One region of the Cellulosimicrobium sp. PMB13 genome, then DNA from elsewhere that is predicted to be linked to it. Evidence: riboswitches for the same ligand, from Rfam matches in the RefSeq annotation. Region 1 holds a riboswitch; the other holds the start of a gene.

Region 1 (9,779 bases):
GGTGAAGGCGAGCTCTCCGGCCTCGCCTACGGTCGGGGGAGCCGTGACCTCGCCCAGCGTGTACCCGTCCTGTTCCAGGGACAGTCCGCGGACCATGCCTGCTCCTCTCGTGCTCTGCTGCTCGGGGACGTCGCCCGTGGCGACGTGCTGCTCCGGCGCATGCGAGGCGGCCGGCGCCGGCGGGGCGTCCTCCGGAACCACGGCCCCGGCGATCGCAGCCGAGGCGACGAACACGACGCCGAGCCCCGCGGCGTACAGCCCGATCCGGGCGGGGGCTCTCATCGCACCCGCACCGCCTGGTACCCGGCCTCGTCGACGGCGGCCACGACCGTGGCGTCGTCGAGGGGCTGGTCGGCCGTGACGACGAGCCGACCGGTGCTGGCGCTGACGTCGATCGCGGTCACGCCGGGAACCTGCTCGACCTCCTCGCGCACCGACATCTCGCAGTGGCCGCACGTCATGCCGGTCACCTGGTACTCGATCTCGACGATGCTCATCGCGCTCCTCCTCGACTTGGATACCCCGACGGGGTATGACTAGGGTGGTGAATATACCCACAGGGGGTATACAGGTCAAGAGGGAGCGGTGAGGGACGTGGGAGAACGGGCGGACGTGGTGGTCGTGGGTGGCGGGGCGGCCGGGAACGCGGCGGCGAGGACGCTGCGGGCGCAGGGGTTCGACGGGCGTGTGGTGCTCGTGCACGGTGAGGACGGGCAGCCCTACCTGCGCACCCTGGTGAGCAAGGCGATCGTGCAGGGCCTGCTGACCGCGGAGCAGGCGGCGCTGCCGGCGCCGGAGGGCGTCGAGGTCGTGCGTGGACGTGCGGTCGGCCTGCATCCGGCGCGGCCGGGGCTCGTCCTCGACGACGGGCGCGAGCTCGAGGCCGGCGCACTGGTCCTGGCCACGGGCGCGGTGCCCCGCCCAGCCCCCGCCGACCGTGGTGCCCGCCCGCCCGCGCGGGTCGGGGCGGCCGGGGCGCCGCGTGTCGTGCACCTGCACACGGCGCAGGACGCCGACCACCTGCGCGCGCTGCTCGGGCCGGCCCCTTCGGGACGGACGGTCACGGTGCTCGGTGCCGGGTTCGTCGGGTCCGAGACCGCGGCATGGCTCGCCGACGTCGGCGCGAGCGTCCACCTGGTCGCGCGATCGCGGCTGCCGTTGGCCCGGGCCCTGGGCTCCGCGGTCGCCGCCGCCGTCGCACACCAGCAAGGGGACCGCATCGCGACCTACTTCGGTCGTCGCGTCGAGTCGGTGACGGAGCGCCGCGAGTCGGTCACGGTTCGGCTCGACGACGGCACGGTCCTGGAGTCCGACCTCGTCGTCGTGGCGCACGGCACCGTCCCGGACGCTGCGTGGGCGGGGGCCCAGCCGGGCGGCGTCGCGGTGGACGACCGGCTCGGCGTCGTCGCGGCCCCGGGCCGCTACGCCGCGGGAGCGGTCGCGCTCCACGCGGATCGGCGCGGTGGTGCGTACCGGACCGACCACTGGGACGCGGCCGTCGCGCAGGGAGCCCATGCGGCGCGCGTCGTGCTGCGTGACCTCGTCGGCGCCGCGGACCCGGGGCCCTACGTGCCCGAGGCCGGGTTCTCCCTGAGACTGCATGGCATCCAGGTCGCCGGTCTCGGGGTGCCGGTGCCCGGCGCGGTCGAGCAGCACCGCCGCCTCGACGGGGGAGGGGTCCTGACCGAGTTCCGGCTCGACGGCGACCTGGTCGCGGTCACCGGGGTCGGCGCGACGCGCGAGGTGTCCGCCCTGCGCACGGGCCTGCGACGTCCCTGACCCCCACGCGGCCACCCTCGCGCGGCGGTGCGGAGTCAGGTCGTGGACGGATCCGGGCACGGGCGGCCGCAGCACGCCTTCCCGCCGTACCCCGCCGTCGACAGACACCGAGAATGCGAGGGGCGAGTAACGCGCACCGTTCGTACGGTGGATCGATGCTCACCGTCCAGGGTCGGGCAGGCCGGCCGCGGTGGGTCGAGGAGATCGTCATGAGCGTGACGCGAGAGATGATCGAGACGTTCCCAGGCCAAGGGGCCGCTTCGATAACGGAGCTGGTGACCTGCATCGACGCGTGTGTCGAGTGCGCCCAGGCGTGTACCGCCTGCGCGGACGCGTGCTTGAGCGAGGAGCACGTGGGCGAGCTGCGCCGGTGCATCCGGCTGAACGCCGACTGCGCCGACGTGTGCGCCACGACCGCAGCGGTGCTGACTCGTCAGACGGCAGCGGACGTGCAGGTCCTGCGCGCGGTGCTGCAGGCGTGCGTGGCGGCGTGCGCCGCGTGCGGGGCCGAGTGCGGGAAGCACGCGCAGATGCACGAGCACTGCGCGGTGTGCGCCCGCTCGTGCCGGGCGTGCGAGCAGGCGTGCCGAGAGCTGCTTTCCGCCCTCGGATGAGCCCGCGGCGAGGGCTGGTCTTGGAAGAACTGCGGGGGCAGTGGTTAGGCTGACCGGGACATGAACCTCATGGCCACGTTCCGTTCGCTGCTCGCCGGTCGTCGGCGAGGGCTTTCGGGTGCCCTGCTGATCGCGGCGCTCCTGCTGGGCGTCGTGACGATGCACGCGATGAGCGGGTCGGCGAACGCCCACGTGGGCCCGGCGGCGGCGATCATGGCCAGCCCCGATCACCACGACGCCTCCGCCCCCGAGGTCGGGACGCAGGAGGACGGGGCGCACGCGCACGACGCGCCGGGCGGGTGCACCGACTGCGGGGGCCACGAGATGGCGTCGGCCATGTGCTTGATGGTGCTGGTCGCGCTGCTGGCCTTCACGCGCCCGGGAGCGAGCCTGCTGGCGCGTCTTGCTCCGGTGTGGTCGCCCCTGGTCGAGGCTGGCCGGACACCGATGGTCGCCGGCGGCGCACCGTCGCTGCACGTCCTGGGGATCTCTCGGACGTAGGAACTGCACGCTGTCGACGCGCGCGTCGACCGTTTCACGCCCCCTTCTTGTGGGGCCCGTGTGTGGTTTCTAGGTGCTGAGTTGAGAGGTCCTTTCCCATGAACTTCAAGCGTGTGCTTGTTCCAGCGATCGCGCTGGTGACCGCCGCGAGTCTTGCGGCGTGCTCGAACGACGAGGAGCCTGGGCACGACATGGCGTCGATGTCCCCCTCGACCGAGGCCGGGGATCAGGAGAGCCCGGCAGAGGGCGACTGGTTCAACCAGCAGGATGTTGACTTCGCCCAGATGATGATTCCTCACCACGAGCAGGCGATCGAGATGTCCGACGTCATCGTGGCCAAGGAGGGCGTCGACCCTCAGATCACCGACCTGGCGAACCAGATCAAGGACGCCCAGGGACCCGAGATCGCGCAGCTGACGACCTGGCTCGAGGAGTGGGGCTCGCCGCTGCCGGAGTCCGACTCGATGGGCTCCATGGACCACGGGTCCATGGACGGGATGATGAGCGACGAGGACATGCAGGCCCTGCAGGACGCGCAGGGCGCCGAGGCAGGGCGCCTGTACCTCGAGCAGATGATCGTCCACCACCAGGGCGCCATCGAGATGGCTCAGACCGAGGTGGACGAGGGCAAGAACGAGGACGCTGTCGCGATGGCGCAGCAGATCGTCGACACCCAGCAGGCCGAGATCTCCACCATGGAAGACCTGCTCGCCTCGTTGTGACCCTCGCCCGCGGGGCGTGCACTGCGTCGCGCACGCACCGCGGGTCCTTTGCCGAAGGACTGCCTCGATGAACCCTGCCCTGAAGAGATGGGCGAGCGAGTGGGCAGCAGCAGGAAGCGTGCTGCTGCTGGCTGCCTGCACCCCGTCCCCGCCGCCTGCCAACACCCCCACGAGCCAGACGCCGCAGGACGTGGCCGAGTTCGGCCACGTGCACGACGTGCAGGTCGACCCGGTCGACCACACCATCCTGGTCGCGACCCACACCGGGGTGTGGACCGTGCCGGACCCGTTCAGCGACGAACCAGCACGACCGGAGCGGGCCGGAGAAGGCCGACAGGACACGATGGGCATGACCCTCGCGGTCGACGGCACCATCTACGCCTCCGGCCATCCCGCGCCGGGGGAGCAGACCGACCTGAAGGCACCCAACCTGGGCCTGATCCGCAGCGCCGACGGTGCCGCGACCTGGGAGCAGGTCTCCTTGACTGGGGAGGTCGACTTCCATGCGCTGAGCACCGCGACCACCGACGCGGGCGCCGTGCGCGTCGTCGGGCTGGACTCGGCTACCTCCCGCCTGCTGATCAGCGACGACTCCGGAGCGACCTGGACACCGGGGGCAACCGTGCCGGCTCGCGACGTGCACGTCATGGACGGCGACCCGGACACCGTCCTGGTCACCACACCGGCCGGCCTGCAGCTCAGCCACGACGGGGGACAGACGTTCACCCCGGACCGGGACGCACCCACCCTCGCGCTCGTCGAGGCAGGGCTCGGGGCCGAGCTGATCGGCCTGGACCCCAACGGCACCGTGTGGACCAGCACCCCTGGCCTGGAGCCTTGGACCGCGCACGGAACCGCTCCCGGCCAGGTGCAGGCCATGACCTACGTGCCCGACGACAGCCCCGGGAACCAGCCGTGGATTGTCATCGTCACCGACACCGGCCTGTTCACCAGCCGCGACCTCGGCGCGAGCTGGGACCCGGTGCTCGGCCAGGAGACCGGGTGAGACGCCGGCCGGCCGCGCGCCGAGAGACCAGAACTGTCCCACCTGCCGCGATCCGCCCGTGCCCGCACGGTCGCGCGCGGCGAACCACCCCATGCTCCTCGCGGGACATCCGCGAGGGATCCAAGAGAGCGCCGAACCCTGTCACCTCTTGGACCACACCTCCAACACCCATGACAGGGACGGGGGAACCACTCAACCGGGCACCACGGTGTCCTCGGGGTGAAGTCGCACCGCACCCAGCGGTGAGGCCGGGTCACTCTCCGATCCGAACCCGACAGCTCACCCCGCAGGCGCGAAGGAGAACACCATGACCGCACGAAAGCCGGGACGCCACCGCGCCTCCCACCGACCCATCACACCCCTGACCCCGATAGCCCGCGCAGCCCAGGAAGGAGCAGCAAACACCGCCCGCAAGGGCGCCCTGCTCGCGGCCGGATCTGGCCTGCTCGTGTCGGTGTTCGCGGCACCGGCCAGCGCCGCACCGAACACCGACCGCCCCAAGGCCGTCTCCAGCGTCGACCTGAGCGCGCTGACCGAGCCGGCCCGCCAGGCGCTCAGCGCCGCCCCAGCGGTCACCGTCTCAGCCGACGCCGCGTTCGTGATCGAACAGGCACCGGTCGCGGTCACCCCCGCCCCCGAGCCCGAACCTGAGCCGGAGCCGGAGCCGGAACGCCAGGACCGCTCGTCCCGCAGCCAGGAGCGCGCTCCCGCTCCGCAAGAGCAGGCAGGCACCGGTGCGGCCCAGGCCCCCGTCGAAGCTCCGCCGTCCGCGGCGGGCTCGAGCGTGGTCAGCGTCGCGATGCAGTACCTCGGCGTGCCCTACCAGTGGGGCGGCACCACACCGGCAGGGTTCGACTGCTCCGGGTTCACGTCCTACGTGTACGCCCAGGTCGGCATCAACCTGCCCCGCACGTCCTCCGAGCAGCGGTATGCCGGCACCGTCATCTCCCGCGACCAGGCACAACCCGGTGACCTGATCTGGAGCCCGGGCCACATCGGCATCTACGCCGGGGACAACATGCAGATCGAGGCACCCTCACCTGGCAAGACCGTCCGTTACGGGCAGATCTGGCAGTCCAACCCGACGTACATCCGCGTCGGCTGACGCGTGAAGGGCCCCACCAGCCAGGTGGGGCCCTTCGTCGCGGGGAATACCCCTAGGGGGTATAGTGTGCTGTCGTACCCGGTCGCACTGTCAGGAGAGGAAGGTCGATCATGAAGCCTCACGGTCACGACGAGCATGGACCGAGCACGGCCCATCATCACCACCCCGCACCAGCCTCCGTCGACGCCGACGGCGACGACCGGGCCCCCTCGGGTGGTGCGCCCGACCCGGGCCACCACGGCGAGGTGCACCCTGGACGCGCCGATCGGCACAGCCAGGGCCACGAGCATGCGCAGCACGGCAGCCACGGCGGGCACCCTGAGCCCGCCGGCCACGAGGGCCACGAGAGCCACGAGGGCCACGAGAGCCACGAGGGCCACGAGGGCCACGAGGGCCACCAGAGCCACGGTGGGCATGGTGGGCATGGTGGGCATGGTGGGCATGGTGGGCATGGTGATCACGTCGGGCAGTTCCGCCGGCTGTTTTGGATCATGCTCGTCCTGGCGGTCCCGGTGGTTGCGACGTCGAGCATGTTCGCGATGATCCTCGGGTACGAGCTGCCCGACGTGCCAGGTCTTGGTCTGGTCTCTCCGGTGCTCGGCACGGTGATGTACGTGTGGGGCGGGCGCCCGTTCCTGACGGGCGCGGTCTCGGAGGTCCGCTCGCGCAAGCCCGGGATGATGCTGCTCATCGGCCTGGCGATCACCGTCGCGTTCGTCGCCTCGTGGGGCGCGAGCCTGGGCCTGCTCGACCACCAGCTCGACTTCTGGTGGGAGCTCGCGCTGCTGATCGTGATCATGCTGCTCGGCCACTGGATCGAGATGCGGTCCCTGGCGCAGACGACCTCCGCCCTGGACTCCCTGGCCGCGTTGCTGCCGGACGAGGCTGAGCGGGTCGAGGGCGATGACTTCGTCACCGTGGCGCCTGGCGACCTGCGCGTGGGAGACGTGGTCGTGGTCCGCCCCGGTGGCCGGGTCCCGGCCGACGGCAAGGTCGTGGACGGCGCCGCGAGCATGGACGAGTCGATGATCACCGGTGAGTCGCGCACCGTGCGCCGCAGCAACGGTGACGTGGTCGTGGCCGGCACCGTCGCGACCGACTCGGGGCTGCGGGTGCAGGTCACCGCGGTCGGGCAGGACACGGCACTGGCCGGCATCCAGCGCCTGGTCACCGAGGCGCAGAACTCCAGCTCGCGCGCCCAGCGTCTGGCGGACACCGCAGCTGGGTGGCTGTTCTGGTTCGCCCTCGGTGCCGCGGTGCTCACCGCTGCGGCATGGACCGTCCTCGGGATGCCGGACGACGCCGTGATCCGCACGGTGACCGTCCTCGTCATCGCCTGCCCTCACGCCCTGGGCCTGGCGATCCCCCTCGTGGTCTCCATCGCGACCGAGCGCGCGGCGCGCGGCGGCGTCCTGATCAAGGACCGGCTCGCGCTGGAGAGCATGCGCACCGTCGACGCGGTGCTGTTCGACAAGACCGGCACCCTGACCAAGGGCGAGCCCACTGTGACCGGCGTCGAGGTGACTGACGACCACGACGGGGACACCGTTCTCGCGCTGGCGGCAGCCGCGGAGTCCGACTCCGAGCACCCGCTCGCCCGGGCCATCGTCCGCGCCGCCCGTGACAAGGGCCTGCCCGTGGCGTCCGCTCAGGACTTCCAGTCGTCCCCGGCGGTGGGAGTGCGCGCGACCGTCTCGGGCCGCAGCGTGGAGGTCGGCGGGCCCAACCTCCTGCACGAGCGGTCCGTCCAGGAGCTGGCGAGCGCCGATCGGTGGCGCGAGTCGGGAGCGATCATCTTGCACGTCCTCATCGACGGGCAGGTCGCGGGAGCTCTGCGCCTGGCCGACGAGATACGCACCGAGTCCCGCGAGGCGGTTGCCGCGCTGAACCAGCGTGGCGTGCAGGTCGTGATGATCACCGGCGACGCCGAGGCTGTGGCGGCGTCCGTCGCCAACGAGCTCGGCATCGAGCGGTACTTCGCCGGCGTGCGGCCCGAAGACAAGTCAGCCAAGGTCCAGCAGCTGCAGCGCGAAGGCCGCAAGGTCGCGATGATCGGAGACGGCGTGAACGACGCCCCGGCATTGGCTCAGGCGGACGTCGGCATCGCGATCGGTGCTGGCACCGACGTCGCGATCGCCTCGGCCGGAGTCATCCTCGCCAGCGACGACCCTCGATCCGTGCTGTCGGTCATCGAGCTGTCGCGGGCGAGCTACCGCAAGATGAAGCAGAACCTGTGGTGGGCAGCGGGGTACAACCTGATCTCCGTCCCGCTCGCCGCTGGAGTGCTCGCGCCCATCGGCTTCGTCATGCCGATGTCTGTCGGTGCACTGCTCATGTCCGCATCGACCGTCGTCGTCGCGCTCAACGCCCAGCTCCTGCGACGTCTTGACCTGCGCCCCGAGACGAGCACCCGGGCCATCCTTCGCCAGCCCGCCGTCGGTGCCGAACACCAGGACGTTCACCCATGACCACTCACCCATCGGGCGCCCGCGCGCAGCCGCCCACCGGCGGCGCGCGGCGCGCCGTCCCCGGCCTGACCGCTTGCCGCCTGTGCGCCGGCGAGACCCTGGGGGAAGACGACCCCCGCCCCGGCGGCCAGCTCGAGCGGGTCCGCGAGATCGCGGCAAGCGGTCACGCGCGCCTGACAGTCGTGGACTGCCTCGACGCGTGTGAACGTGGAGACATTCTCGTCGTGCGACCCATACCTGATGTGCGGGCGAGGCAACGACCGGTTTGGTTCGAGCGCCTCGCTGGCGAGGACCTCACCACCGAGCTGCAGGGCTGGCTGAGCGCGGGAGGCCCTGGGATCGCTCCTCTGCCCGAACCTCTGCGTCCCCTCGTGCTGCACCTCCAGCAACAGGTGCCGCCCGACCGCGCCCCGGGGTCGGCAGACGTCAACGCCGGTGTGTAGCGGGCCCGCCCGCCCGATGGAAGGCTGCTGGGATGGCGGACCCGGTGTGGGAGGAGATCGACCTCGAGAGCGCTCGGAACCATGCCCGGGCGGTCGTCGACGGCGCCCCAGCGGACGAGCGCATCATCGCGCACCACGTCCGCAACAGCGCCGCAGTCGTGCTCGTGCGGGCCGACCCTCACGGCGCATGGGGCTTGCTCTACATGTGCACGACGGCGGGAGCACGCGCGGACTACTCGAGCACGCTGCTGGACCTGGCGGCCGAGCACACGATCCACGTCGGAAGCGCCGCCCCGCAGTACGGGCAGGGACCACGACTGCACTTCGCGGCAATCCGAGCCGCAGGCATCACCACCGCCCGAACCCGGCAATCGGGTGAACCGTGGCGCACCCTGACCGCAGACGACAGCGGCTGGATCCTCGACGTTCGCGTGACCGACGACTTCCACGATGCGACTGCGTACGAGTTCGAGGCTCCCGACCGAACCTGGCACCCAATCGCCTGACAGCGTCCATTGCGACGCGCGACGCCTCGCAGGCGAGGTGAGCGATGTACGGCCACGAAATCCACAGCACCACTTGCAGAGCGAGAGAGGATGGACAGATGAAGGTTGAGCTTCAGGTCGTCGACGCGTGCCCGAACGAGGCACCCGCCCGGGACGCGCTGCGCCGGGCCCTGGACCGGGCCGGCATCGATGTGCCGATCGCCACCGTAGTCATCACTGACGACGACCAGGCCCAGAGGTACGGCTTCCACGGGTCGCCGTCGTTCCACGTCGACGGGCAGGACGTGTTCCCCCTGCCGGGGGCTCGTCCTGGTGTGGCGTGCCGCGTCTACCCCACGAGCGCAGGTCTGCGCGGTGTTCCCGACGACGAGGCGCTGGCCGCCGCTGTCGCGGCCCGGGCCGCGCGCTGACCGAGCTCGACCGACCTACGGTGTCGGCGCCGGTTAACGCGAGTCGGTCGGGTGGTGTGGGCGGTGGCGTCGCATCGCCCGCACTGTGAGCGGTGTCCCGATCGCCGCGGGCAGGACCCAGAACGACCAGGCGGGCAGCCGTTCCCAGATCGGTAGGTGTGGTCCGTTGTCGACGTAGAACGCGGTCAGCATCGCGATGTAGGCCAGGGCCATCCACGCGATGTG
Region 2 (9,779 bases), 870 kb from region 1:
GACGACGAGGTCGCTGCGAGCCTGCAGCCGGACGATGGCACGGTGCGCGACGGCGACGACGGCTGCCCGCAACCGCTGACCCCGACCGTCGGCGACGACCCCGGCCGGGCGGATGAGGTCCGGCCACGCGTCGCGCATCTCGACGACGAACTGGGCCCGGAACAGGCGAGCGAGGGCCCACGCCGCGAACATGCTGGGGATCCCGGGGACGGTGCCGACGACGACCGTCGGCCGGTGCGCCCGCGCGCGCAGGTGCCGCCAGCCGAGGACGACGGAGTGCGCGGCGGCCACGACGTGGTCGGCCGTGCGGGACGCGAGAGAGCTCGTGTGCTCGCGGTAGCGGACGCGCAGGATGCGCTCCCCGTGGCGGCCACGCTCCACCCGCCCGGGACGGATGTCGGCGTGCGCCGGGTCGAGCGTGCCGGCGGGGTAGTGCGGGGGCGGCGCGAGAACGCTCACACGGATGCCCGCGTCGACGAGGCGGGGGACGAGCGCGCCCCAGCGGCGCTGCGGAGCGCCGGTCTCCGGCTCGTAGTGGTGCGTGACGAGCAGGAGGTGGTCGCGCGACGTCCTGGTGCGCGCCTGGGGCAACCGACGTCGAGCATGCCTCGCGGCAGTGCTGGACATGTCGCCCCCTGGCTCTCGTCGTCCTCAGGGCATCGGACCGACGAGGAACTTCGTGCTCATTACGGCACGATCGTACCGCCCGCAAACCGGGGGGTCCCGTGAAACGGCGGGGGACCGCGGGTGAAGAGGCCCGGTGACAGGCCGATCCGGGCCCTTCGGCCTGGGTGCGGACCGTAGGATTCGCCCGTGGCCGACACCCTCTTCCCGCCTTCCCCCACGCCCGAGCCGCCCGGCGAGCGACGTCACGCGCGCCGTCGTCGCGGCACCCGCACCACGCTCGTGGTGCTCGGGTCGCTCCTGGCGGTGCTCGTTCTCGGTGGCGTGGGTGGCGCGCTGTGGTTCCAGAAGCGGCTCGACGACAACATCGAGAAGCTCGCCGACCCGTTCGAGGGCCTCGAGAACCGTCCTGACCCCGCGCCGTCACCGACGGAGGAGGGCGTCACCACCGAGGCGGTGAACTTCCTGGTGCTCGGCTCCGACAGCCGCATCTCCGCGGGCGACCCGTCGCAGTGGGAGGCCGGCGCCCAGCGGACCGACGCGATCATGCTCGTGCACCTCCCGGCCGACCGCGAGACCGCGCAGGTGGTCTCCATCCCGCGCGACGCGTGGGTCCCGATCCCCGGTCACGGCGAGGGGAAGATCAACGCCGCGTTCTCCTACGGCGGGCCGTCGCTCATGATCCAGACGGTCGAGCAGCTCACCGGGGTGCGCATCGACCATTTCGCCGTCACGGACTTCGAGTCGTTCACCGCCCTCACCGACGCGCTCGGCGGCGTGCAGATCCGCATCCCCGAGGACATCGGCGACGGCAAGAAGGTCTTCTTCGAGGCCGGCGTGCACCAGATGAGCGGCGAGGAGGCCCTGACCTACACGCGTCAGCGCCACGGGCTCGCCAACGGCGACTTCGGCCGTGTCCAGCGCCAGCAGAACTGGATGCGCGCCATGCTCGGCAAGATCAACAACAACCGCAACGACGTCGCGATGATGACGCGCTTCTTCACCGCGGTGAGCGAGTCGGTCGCCGCCGACGAGGGCCTGACCATCGACGAGATGCGCACCCTCTACATGAGCGCTCGCGGCCTGAGCACCAACGACGTCACGTTCATGACGGCGCCCAACTCCGGTACCGGGCGCAGCCCGGACGGGCAGTCGATCGTCGTGCTCGACCGCGCCGCGCTCGACCCGCTGATGGCGTCGATGGCCAGCGACACCGTCGCCGACTACCTCGCCCAGAACGCCGCGGCGCTCGAGGTCCTGCCCCCGACGGTGAAGTGACCTCCGGGTCGGGCGACGGGACGCGGAGCGTCCTGATCCACGGGAGCTGCGTCACGCGTGACGCGTTCGCGCTGGAGGACGAGCGGTACCGCCTCGCGGACTACTACGCGCGCAGCTCGCTGGCGTCGGCGTTCGCGCCGCGCGGCGTGGACGGGGTGGACCTCGCGCGCGTGGAGTCGCCGTTCCAGCGCCGCATGGTCGCGCGCGACCAGGACAAGTCCTTCCGGCGGCAGCTCGCGACGACCGGCGCCGACGTGGTGGTCGTGGACCTCGTCGACGAGCAGTACGACCTCGTCGTGTCCGCGGACGGCGGGGTCGCCACCCGGTCGCTGGAGTTCCTGCACGCCGGGGGAGACGCGACGACGGGAACCCGCGTGGAGTCCGGGTCCCCGGACTTCCTCGTGCGCTGGGAGGCCGGCTGGGCCGACTTCGTCGAGACGGCGACGGCGCACGGCCGCCTGGGCCGCGTCGTCGTGCACGAGGCGCGATGGGCGCACGCGAGCGCCGACGGGACGACGTTCGACCACGCGCGCGTGGAGGCGGCGAACCGCACCCTCACGTATCTGTACGCGCGGATGCGCAAGGACCTCCCGGAGCGACGGTTCCTGCGCGTGCCGGACCGCTACCTCCTGGGCGACCCCGGGCATCGGTGGGGCGCGTCGCCCGTCCACTACGTCGAGGACTACTACCGCGCGTTCCTGGACCTGCTCGACGACGCGACGTCGGGCCGGGGCTGACGCCGCCTGCCCGGAGGAGTCAGGCGACTCCGTCGATGACGACGATGCCGTCCTTGAACGCGACGTCGGTGATGCGCACCCCGGGGTCGGTCCGCTGGACGAGGCGCTGCACGTCGAGCGCGATCCGGGCGTCGGGCAGTACCCGGACCGAGCCCGCAGGCAGACCCTTGGCCGCGACGACGGACTCGATGCGGCTCGCGGCGAGACCGAGCAGCTTGTGCGCGGGCAGGCCGCCCGCGCTCGCGTCGACCGCGATCGTCGCGACGCCGTCGGCGAAGCGCTCCACGCGGAGCCGTGCGCGCGCCGTCGGGGCGACGCGGGTCGCGAGCTTGAGCGGTGCCGGCAGGCGCTTGACCTGACGCGGGTCCACGACGAGGTCGAGCTCGTCACCGCGCCCGGACACGGAGGTGATGAACGAGGGCAGCTTCTTGCCCAGGAGCCCGAGCGCGTGGAGGGTCTCGGCGAGCGTCAGTTCGTGGTGCACGGCGCACACCATAGCGGACGAGCGGGACGTCTCGGACGCCTGCTCGGTGACCCTGCCGGGGCGTCGACTACTTTCATTACCCGAGGTAATGAGTTAGGGTAATGATCATGCCTGCTGCGGACCCCACTGCCCCGACCAGGAGCCAGTGCCGGCCCGCCACCCTCGGCGGCGAGCTCCGCGTGGCGCTCACGCGCATCTCCCGCCGGCTGCGCTCGCAGCGCGGCGAGGCCGACCTCCCTGAAGGGCAGTTCGGCGTCCTCACCGTCCTGCACAAGCACGGCGCCATGTCGCCCGGCGCGCTCGCCGAGCACGAGCGCGTCCGCCCGCCGTCCATGACCCGGGCCGTCAACCGCCTCGTCGAGCTCGGTCTCGTCGAGAAGGTCGAGCACGAGACCGACCGCCGCCAGGTCGTCGTCCGCCTGACCGACGCCGGCGTGCACGAGGTCAAGGAGACGCGGCGCCGCCGCGACGCGTGGCTCACGCAGCAGCTGACCACCCTCACCCCCGACGAGAGAGAGACCTTGGCCCGCGCCAGTGAGCTGTTGATCAGGATCGCCGCCCGATGAGCGCGACGTTCTCCTCCCTGAAGTACTTCAACTACCGCGTCTGGTTCGGCGCCGCGCTCGTCGCCAACATCGGCACCTGGATGCAGCGCGTCGCGCAGGACTGGCTCGTCCTCACCGATCTCACGGACGAGTCCGGCATCGCCGTCGGCGTCGTCACCGCGCTGCAGTTCGCGCCCGTCCTCGCGCTGTCCGCCTGGGCGGGCGTCCTCGCGGACCGGCTCCCGCGCCGTCGGCTCCTCATGGCCACCCAGAGCGCGATGGGCCTGCTCGCGCTCGGCCTCGGTGCGCTCGTGCTCTCCGGCCACGTCCAGCTCTGGCACGTGTACGTGTTCGCGACGCTGCTGGGCGTCGTGTCCGCGTTCGACAACCCCGTGCGCCAGACGTTCGTCGCCGAGATGGTCCCCGCCGACAAGCTGTCCAACGCCGTCGGGCTCAACAGCGCGTCGTTCAACGCCGCGCGCCTCGTGGGACCCGGCGTCGCCGGGCTGCTCATCGCCGTCGTCGGCTCGGGGTGGATCTTCGTCATCAACGGCGTCACCTTCGCCGCGACGATCCTCGCGCTCGGCTACATGCGCACGCGCGAGCTGCACACCATGCCGAGCGCCCCCCGGCAGAAGGGCCAGATCCGCGAGGGCATCCGGTACGTGCGCGGCCGGACCGACATCATCGTCATCATGGTCGTCGTCGGCGTCGTCTCGACGTTCGGGCTCAACTTCCAGCTCACCTCCGCGATGATGGCCAAGGTCGAGTTCGGCATGGGCCCGGGGGAGTACGGCATCCTCGGCTCGATCCTCGCCATCGGCTCCCTCACCGGCGCGCTGCTCGCCGCGCGGCGCGAACGACCGCGCGTGCGCCTCGTCATCGGCTCGGCCTTCGGGTTCGCCGTCGCGACCGGCGTCATGGCCCTCATGCCGACCTACGCGAGCTTCGCCGTCGCGTGCATCCCCGTCGGGCTCGCGTCGCTCACCATGATGACCGCCGCGAACTCGACCATCCAGATGTCCGTCGACCCCGTCATGCGCGGGCGCGTCATGTCGCTCTACATGATCGTGTTCCTCGGTGCGACGCCGGTCGGGTCACCGCTGGTCGGCTGGGTCGCCGAGGCCTGGGGCCCGCGCTGGGCCATCGGGATCGGGTCCATCACCGCGGCGCTCGTCGCCGTCGGCGCGGCCGTGTGGGCCGTGCGGAACTGGCACCTCGAGGTGCGCTACCGAGTGCTCCAGCGGCCGCACCTGCTCGTGCGCTACCTCGACGTCGGCACCCCGGTCGAGACCGGCGCCCGTGCGGAGACGAAGCGTCGCCTCGGGGTCGAGGACGCCGAGGAAGCGGTCCGCGCCGCCTGAGGCTGGTTCTGCTGCCACAGCCCGCGTGGTGCGGTCGGGTGGCGGTCGGGGGCGCTCGCGCCGGGTCTACCATCCGCGTCGCTCGTTCCTCGCGCCGCTCCCGCCAGACCCGCCACGACCCGGCGCGAGCGCCCCCGACCGCCCTCGTCAGGTCACCTCGCGAGTCGGCGAGCCTGGTGACACGACGGACGAGCGGGTGGCGCGACGGCAGGGCGGACGAGGCGACACGACAGACGAGCGGGTGGGGCGGCGTCGGATGCGAAGGGCGTCAAGCCGCGCGCGGAGACGCACGGCCGAACGCCCGAGGTGACGGCGCGGCAGCCCGAGCACCGACGCCGCCCCACCCGCGGTGGTGACGAGCACCCGACGCCCGAGGTGACGGCGCGGCAGCCGGGCGCCGAGATAGCGACGTACGGGCACGGAACCCGGGTTAAAAGCCCTGTGCGTCGCTATCTCGGCCGTGCGTCGCTATCTCGCGGCGACCGTCGAGGCGCTGCCGTCAGGCCAGGCGGTCGACGACGTGGTCGACGCACGCGGTGAGGGCGCGGACGTCGTCGGGGTCGATGGCGGGGAACATGGCGACGCGGAGCTGGTTGCGGCCGAGCTTGCGGTAGGGGAAGACGTCGAGGATGCCGTTCGCGCGGAGCGTCGCGACGACCGCCGTGGCGTCGATTCCGTCGTCGAGGTCGATCGTGCCGACGACGGTCGAGCGCTCGGCGGGGTCCGCGACAAAGGGCGTGGCCCACTCGCGGGCCTCGGCCCAGCCGTAGAGGTGGGCCGCGGACTCGGCGGAGCGCGCCGCGGCCCACGCGAGGCCGCCTTGGGCGACGAGCCACTCGACCTGCTCGGCGAGCATGACGAGCGTCGCGACGGCCGGGGTGTTGAGGGTCTGGTCCTGGCGCGAGTTGGCCGCGGCGGTGCGCAGCGACAGCGACTCGGGCACCCAGCGCGTCCCGCTCGACTCGATCTCCTCCGCCCGGGAGAGCGCGTCGGGCGAGCACAGCGCGAGCCACAGGCCGCCGTCGGACCCGAAGACCTTCTGCGGGGCGAAGTAGTAGACGTCGGTCTCCGCCACGTCCACGGGCAGCGCCCCCGCGCCCGACGTCGCGTCGACGAGCGTCAGCGCGCCGCGCTCACGCGAGCCGGCGACGCGACGCACCGGTGCCATGGCTCCGGTCGACGTCTCGTTGTGCGGCCAGGCGTGCACGTCGACGTCGTCCGCGGGCTCGGGGTGGGCGACCGTGCCCGGGGCGGCCGTGATCACCTGCGACGGGTCGAGGAACGGGGCCGCCGTCGTCGCCGCCGCGAACTTCGCGCCGAACTCGCCGAACGCCGCGTGCTGCGCCTTGCGGCGCACGAGGCAGGCCGTCGCGACGTCCCAGAACGTCGTGGAGCCGCCGTTGCCGAGGACGACCTCGTACCCCTCGGGGAGGTCGAAGAGCTCCGCGAGCCCTTCGCGCGTGCGGCGCACGAGCGACCTCACCGGCGCCTGGCGGTGGGACGTGCCGAGGAGCGAGGCGCCGGCGTCGGACACCGCACGCACCTGGGCGGCGCGGACCTTGCTCGGTCCGGACCCGAACCGGCCGTCGGCCGGGAGCAGGTCCGCGGGGATCGTGATCTGGGCGGTGGTGGCGGCAGGCGATGCGGGCTCGGTCACAGCGTCACCCTACGCGCGCGCGAGGTGCGGGTTCCGCGGCGTCCGGGGACGTCGTCCGACGGCGCTCGTTCTTCCGGGATTCTCCCCGGAAGTCGTCAGGGGATCGCCATAGACTGTCCCCCAGCCGACGGACGACAGGAGCGCGACGTGACCGATCTGATCGATACCACCGAGATGTATCTGAAGACGATCTACGAGCTCGTCGAGGAGGGCATCACCCCCCTCCGCGCGCGCATCGCGGAGCGCCTCGGGCACTCGGGCCCCACGGTGTCGCAGACGGTCGCGCGCATGGAGCGCGACGGCCTCGTCGTCGTGACGGGGGACCGGCACCTCGAGCTCACGCCCGCGGGGAACGACAAGGCGACGCGCGTGATGCGCAAGCACCGCCTCGCGGAGCGCCTGCTCACGGACGTCATCAAGCTCGACTGGGAGCACGTGCACACCGAGGCGTGCCGGTGGGAGCACGTCATGAGCGAGCTCGTCGAGGAGCGTCTCATCGGGCTGCTCGACCACCCGCACTTCGACCCGTACGGGAACCCGATCCCGGGGCTGGCCGAGCTGGGAGAGCAGTTCGAGGGCGTGGAGTTCCTCGACGGGGTCGTGCCGCTGCCCACGTACGTCGCGCAGCGCCGCGCGGCGGGCGACGACGAGGTCGAGGTCGTCCTGCAGCGCATCGCCGAGCCGATCCAGGTGGACATCGAGCTCCTGGCCCGGTTCGCGGAGGCGGGGGTGCTCCCGCGGCGGACGCTCGTGGTGCGACAGGCGGTCGGCGGGCTCGTGGTCCAGGGCAAGGGTTCCGAGCTCGTCCTGGACCTGCCCGACGAGATCGCTCGTCACCTGTTCGTCACCCGGTCCTGACTCGCGTCCCTGGCCGGGGTAGCGCTCCCACGACGCGCTGACCTGGGAGAACTTGCTCCCGAGGTCCCGGCTCGCGCGGCGGTCCCCAGACGTCGTGATGGGAACGTGACATTTGACAGGGTGTCCTGTACGGTCGGTGCTGCTCCATCGGAAGACCTGTCCGGCGGAGTCCTCGAGCGGAACGCCTAACCCTGTCGCTGCCCGAGGTTCACGACAACCCGACGACAGGGACGGGGGACCCAAATCCGGGCGCTGGAGACAGCGTCCTTGGGGTGAAGCCCGACGGACCTCGGTCCGTCAGGCCGGGTGTTTCTCCCACCCGAACCCGACAGCTGACCTCGCAGGCGTCCAGGAGAGGCAACACGTGACCGTGAGCACGACTCGCGCCCGCCACCGTGCGGCGCGGCGTCCCATGACGCCACTCAGCACCATCGCCCAGGCCGCCTCGGACCAGATGTCGACCGTCGGGCGTCGTACCGCCGTCGTCGCCGCGTCCTCCGGTCTCATCGTCTCGATGATCGGCGCCGCCGCCCCGGCGACCGCCGCCCCCGTCGACTCGGAGCCGAAGCTCAACTCCGTCGACCTCAGCGCCCTGACCGCACAGGCGCGTCAGGCCCTCGAGGCCGCGCCGGCCGTGACGGTCGCCGCTGACGCGGCGTTCTCGATCGAGGCTGCACCGGTGACGGTGACGCCGGCCCCCGAGCCGGAGCCCGAGCCCGAGCCGGTCGTCGAGCGGATGCAGAGCACCAGCCGCACGCAGGAGCGTCAGTCGACGCAGACCGAGGCCGAGGCGCCTGCCCAGGAAGAGGCCGCGGTCGCCGTCCCGGCGTCGGCCTACGGCAGCACGATCGTCTCGATCGCGGCGCGCTACGTGGGCGTCCCGTACGTCTACGGCGGCACCACGCCCGACGGCTTCGACTGCTCCGGCTTCACGAGCTACGTCTACGCGCAGGTCGGCATCAGCCTTCCCCGCACGTCGGGCGCGCAGGGCTCCGTCGGCACCAAGGTCCCGCGCTCCGAGGCGCAGCCGGGCGACCTGATCTGGACGCCGGGCCACATCTCGATCTACGCCGGCGACAACATGCAGATCGACGCGCCGCGTCCGGGCAAGACCATCCAGTTCCGTCAGATCTGGCAGTCGAACCCGACGTTCATCCGCGTCGCCTGATCGCAGGCGCAGCACAGCACGTCACCCGAGCCCCGTCCCTCCGCGAGTCGTCGCGAAGGGGCGGGGTTCGTGGCATTCTTGACTCGTTCGTGACCTGTGGTGGAGGTTCTGCCCAGGGCGCCTCGGTGACGTCGGTCGCCGGACGGCACGCGGCCGTCGAGAGGAGAGTCACTGATGACCCGCACGGAAACCGTCCTGGTCGGCGTCGACGGGTCGGCACCCAGCCTGCACGCCCTCGACTGGGCTGCCGCGTACGCCCTGCGCGTCGGTTGGTCGCTCCACGTGGTCTGCACCTACTCGCTGCCGTCGTTCACCGCGGCGTCCCTCGACGGCGGCTACGCCGCGCTCGACGACAGCGCGATCCAGGAGGGCGCCCGCGCGGTGCTCGAGGAGGCGCGCGCACGCGCCGACGCCGCCGGGGTGCGCGTCACCGCGACGGTCACGACGGGCGACGCAGCGGGTGTGCTCGTCGAGATGTCCCGCGACCACTCGCTCGTCGTGGTCGGCACCCGCGGTCGCGGCGGGTTCACCGAGCGACTGCTCGGCACCGTGTCCTCAGCGCTCCCGGCGCACGCGCACTGCCCCACGGTCGTCGTCCCGTTCCGCGCGCGGACCAAGGGCGACGACGCCGCGACCGAGGAGCTGCCGGTCGTCACCCCGCTGCGGCGCATCGTCGTGGGCGTGGACGGCTCGCCGTCGGCGGAGATCGCCCTGCGGCACGCGATCCGGCAGGCTCGCGCGTGGGACGCCGAGCTCGTCGCGGTCGCCGGGGTACCGGTCGGTGCGGGCGCCGGGTTGCTGGCGTGGCTCCCCGCGTCCATCGACCACGAGCAGGTGCTCGCCGACGTCACAGAGGGCCTCAACGTCATCATCGCCCGCCACGAGGCAGAGAACCCCGGGCTGACCATCAAGCGGATCGTGCTCGACGGGACCGGCGCCGAGCTGCTCACCGAGTTCTCCACGGCGTCCGACCTGATCATCGTCGGTTCTCGTGGACGCGGTGGGTTCCGCGGGCTGCTGCTCGGGTCGACGAGCCAGGCGGTGCTGCACCACTCCGCGTGCCC

Evidence for each region. A riboswitch is a leader RNA that binds a small molecule or an ion and turns the genes downstream of it on or off. The one in region 1 is predicted to bind cyclic di-AMP.
Region 2: another riboswitch for cyclic di-AMP. It lies ahead of V5D56_RS19670 (C40 family peptidase); the one in region 1 lies ahead of V5D56_RS03575 (C40 family peptidase).

What each region holds. Positions count from the first base shown of each region.
Region 1 is NZ_CP145910.1:729,840-739,618, forward strand. It holds gene V5D56_RS03540 (heavy-metal-associated domain-containing protein) at 1-282, opposite strand, end outside; gene V5D56_RS03545 (heavy-metal-associated domain-containing protein) at 279-497, opposite strand; gene V5D56_RS03550 (FAD-dependent oxidoreductase) at 595-1,779, shown strand; gene V5D56_RS03555 (four-helix bundle copper-binding protein) at 1,989-2,393, shown strand; gene V5D56_RS03560 (DUF6153 family protein) at 2,454-2,894, shown strand; gene V5D56_RS03565 (DUF305 domain-containing protein) at 2,993-3,616, shown strand; gene V5D56_RS03570 (F510_1955 family glycosylhydrolase) at 3,735-4,622, shown strand; cyclic di-AMP (ydaO/yuaA leader) riboswitch at 4,772-4,930, shown strand; gene V5D56_RS03575 (C40 family peptidase) at 4,930-5,727, shown strand; gene V5D56_RS03580 (heavy metal translocating P-type ATPase) at 5,838-8,195, shown strand; gene V5D56_RS03585 (hypothetical protein) at 8,192-8,638, shown strand; gene V5D56_RS03590 (hypothetical protein) at 8,671-9,144, shown strand; gene V5D56_RS03595 (DF family (seleno)protein) at 9,243-9,554, shown strand; gene V5D56_RS03600 (hypothetical protein) at 9,588-9,779, opposite strand, start outside.
Region 2 is NZ_CP145910.1:4,419,318-4,429,096, reverse strand. It holds gene V5D56_RS19710 (glycosyltransferase family 4 protein) at 1-591, opposite strand, end outside; gene V5D56_RS19705 (LCP family protein) at 814-1,902, shown strand; gene V5D56_RS19700 (DUF6270 domain-containing protein) at 1,899-2,639, shown strand; gene V5D56_RS19695 (hypothetical protein) at 2,659-3,123, opposite strand; gene V5D56_RS19690 (MarR family winged helix-turn-helix transcriptional regulator) at 3,231-3,689, shown strand; gene V5D56_RS19685 (MFS transporter) at 3,686-5,032, shown strand; gene serC (phosphoserine transaminase) at 5,532-6,689, opposite strand; gene V5D56_RS19675 (metal-dependent transcriptional regulator) at 6,837-7,547, shown strand; cyclic di-AMP (ydaO/yuaA leader) riboswitch at 7,749-7,909, shown strand; gene V5D56_RS19670 (C40 family peptidase) at 7,960-8,715, shown strand; gene V5D56_RS19665 (universal stress protein) at 8,890-9,779, shown strand, end outside.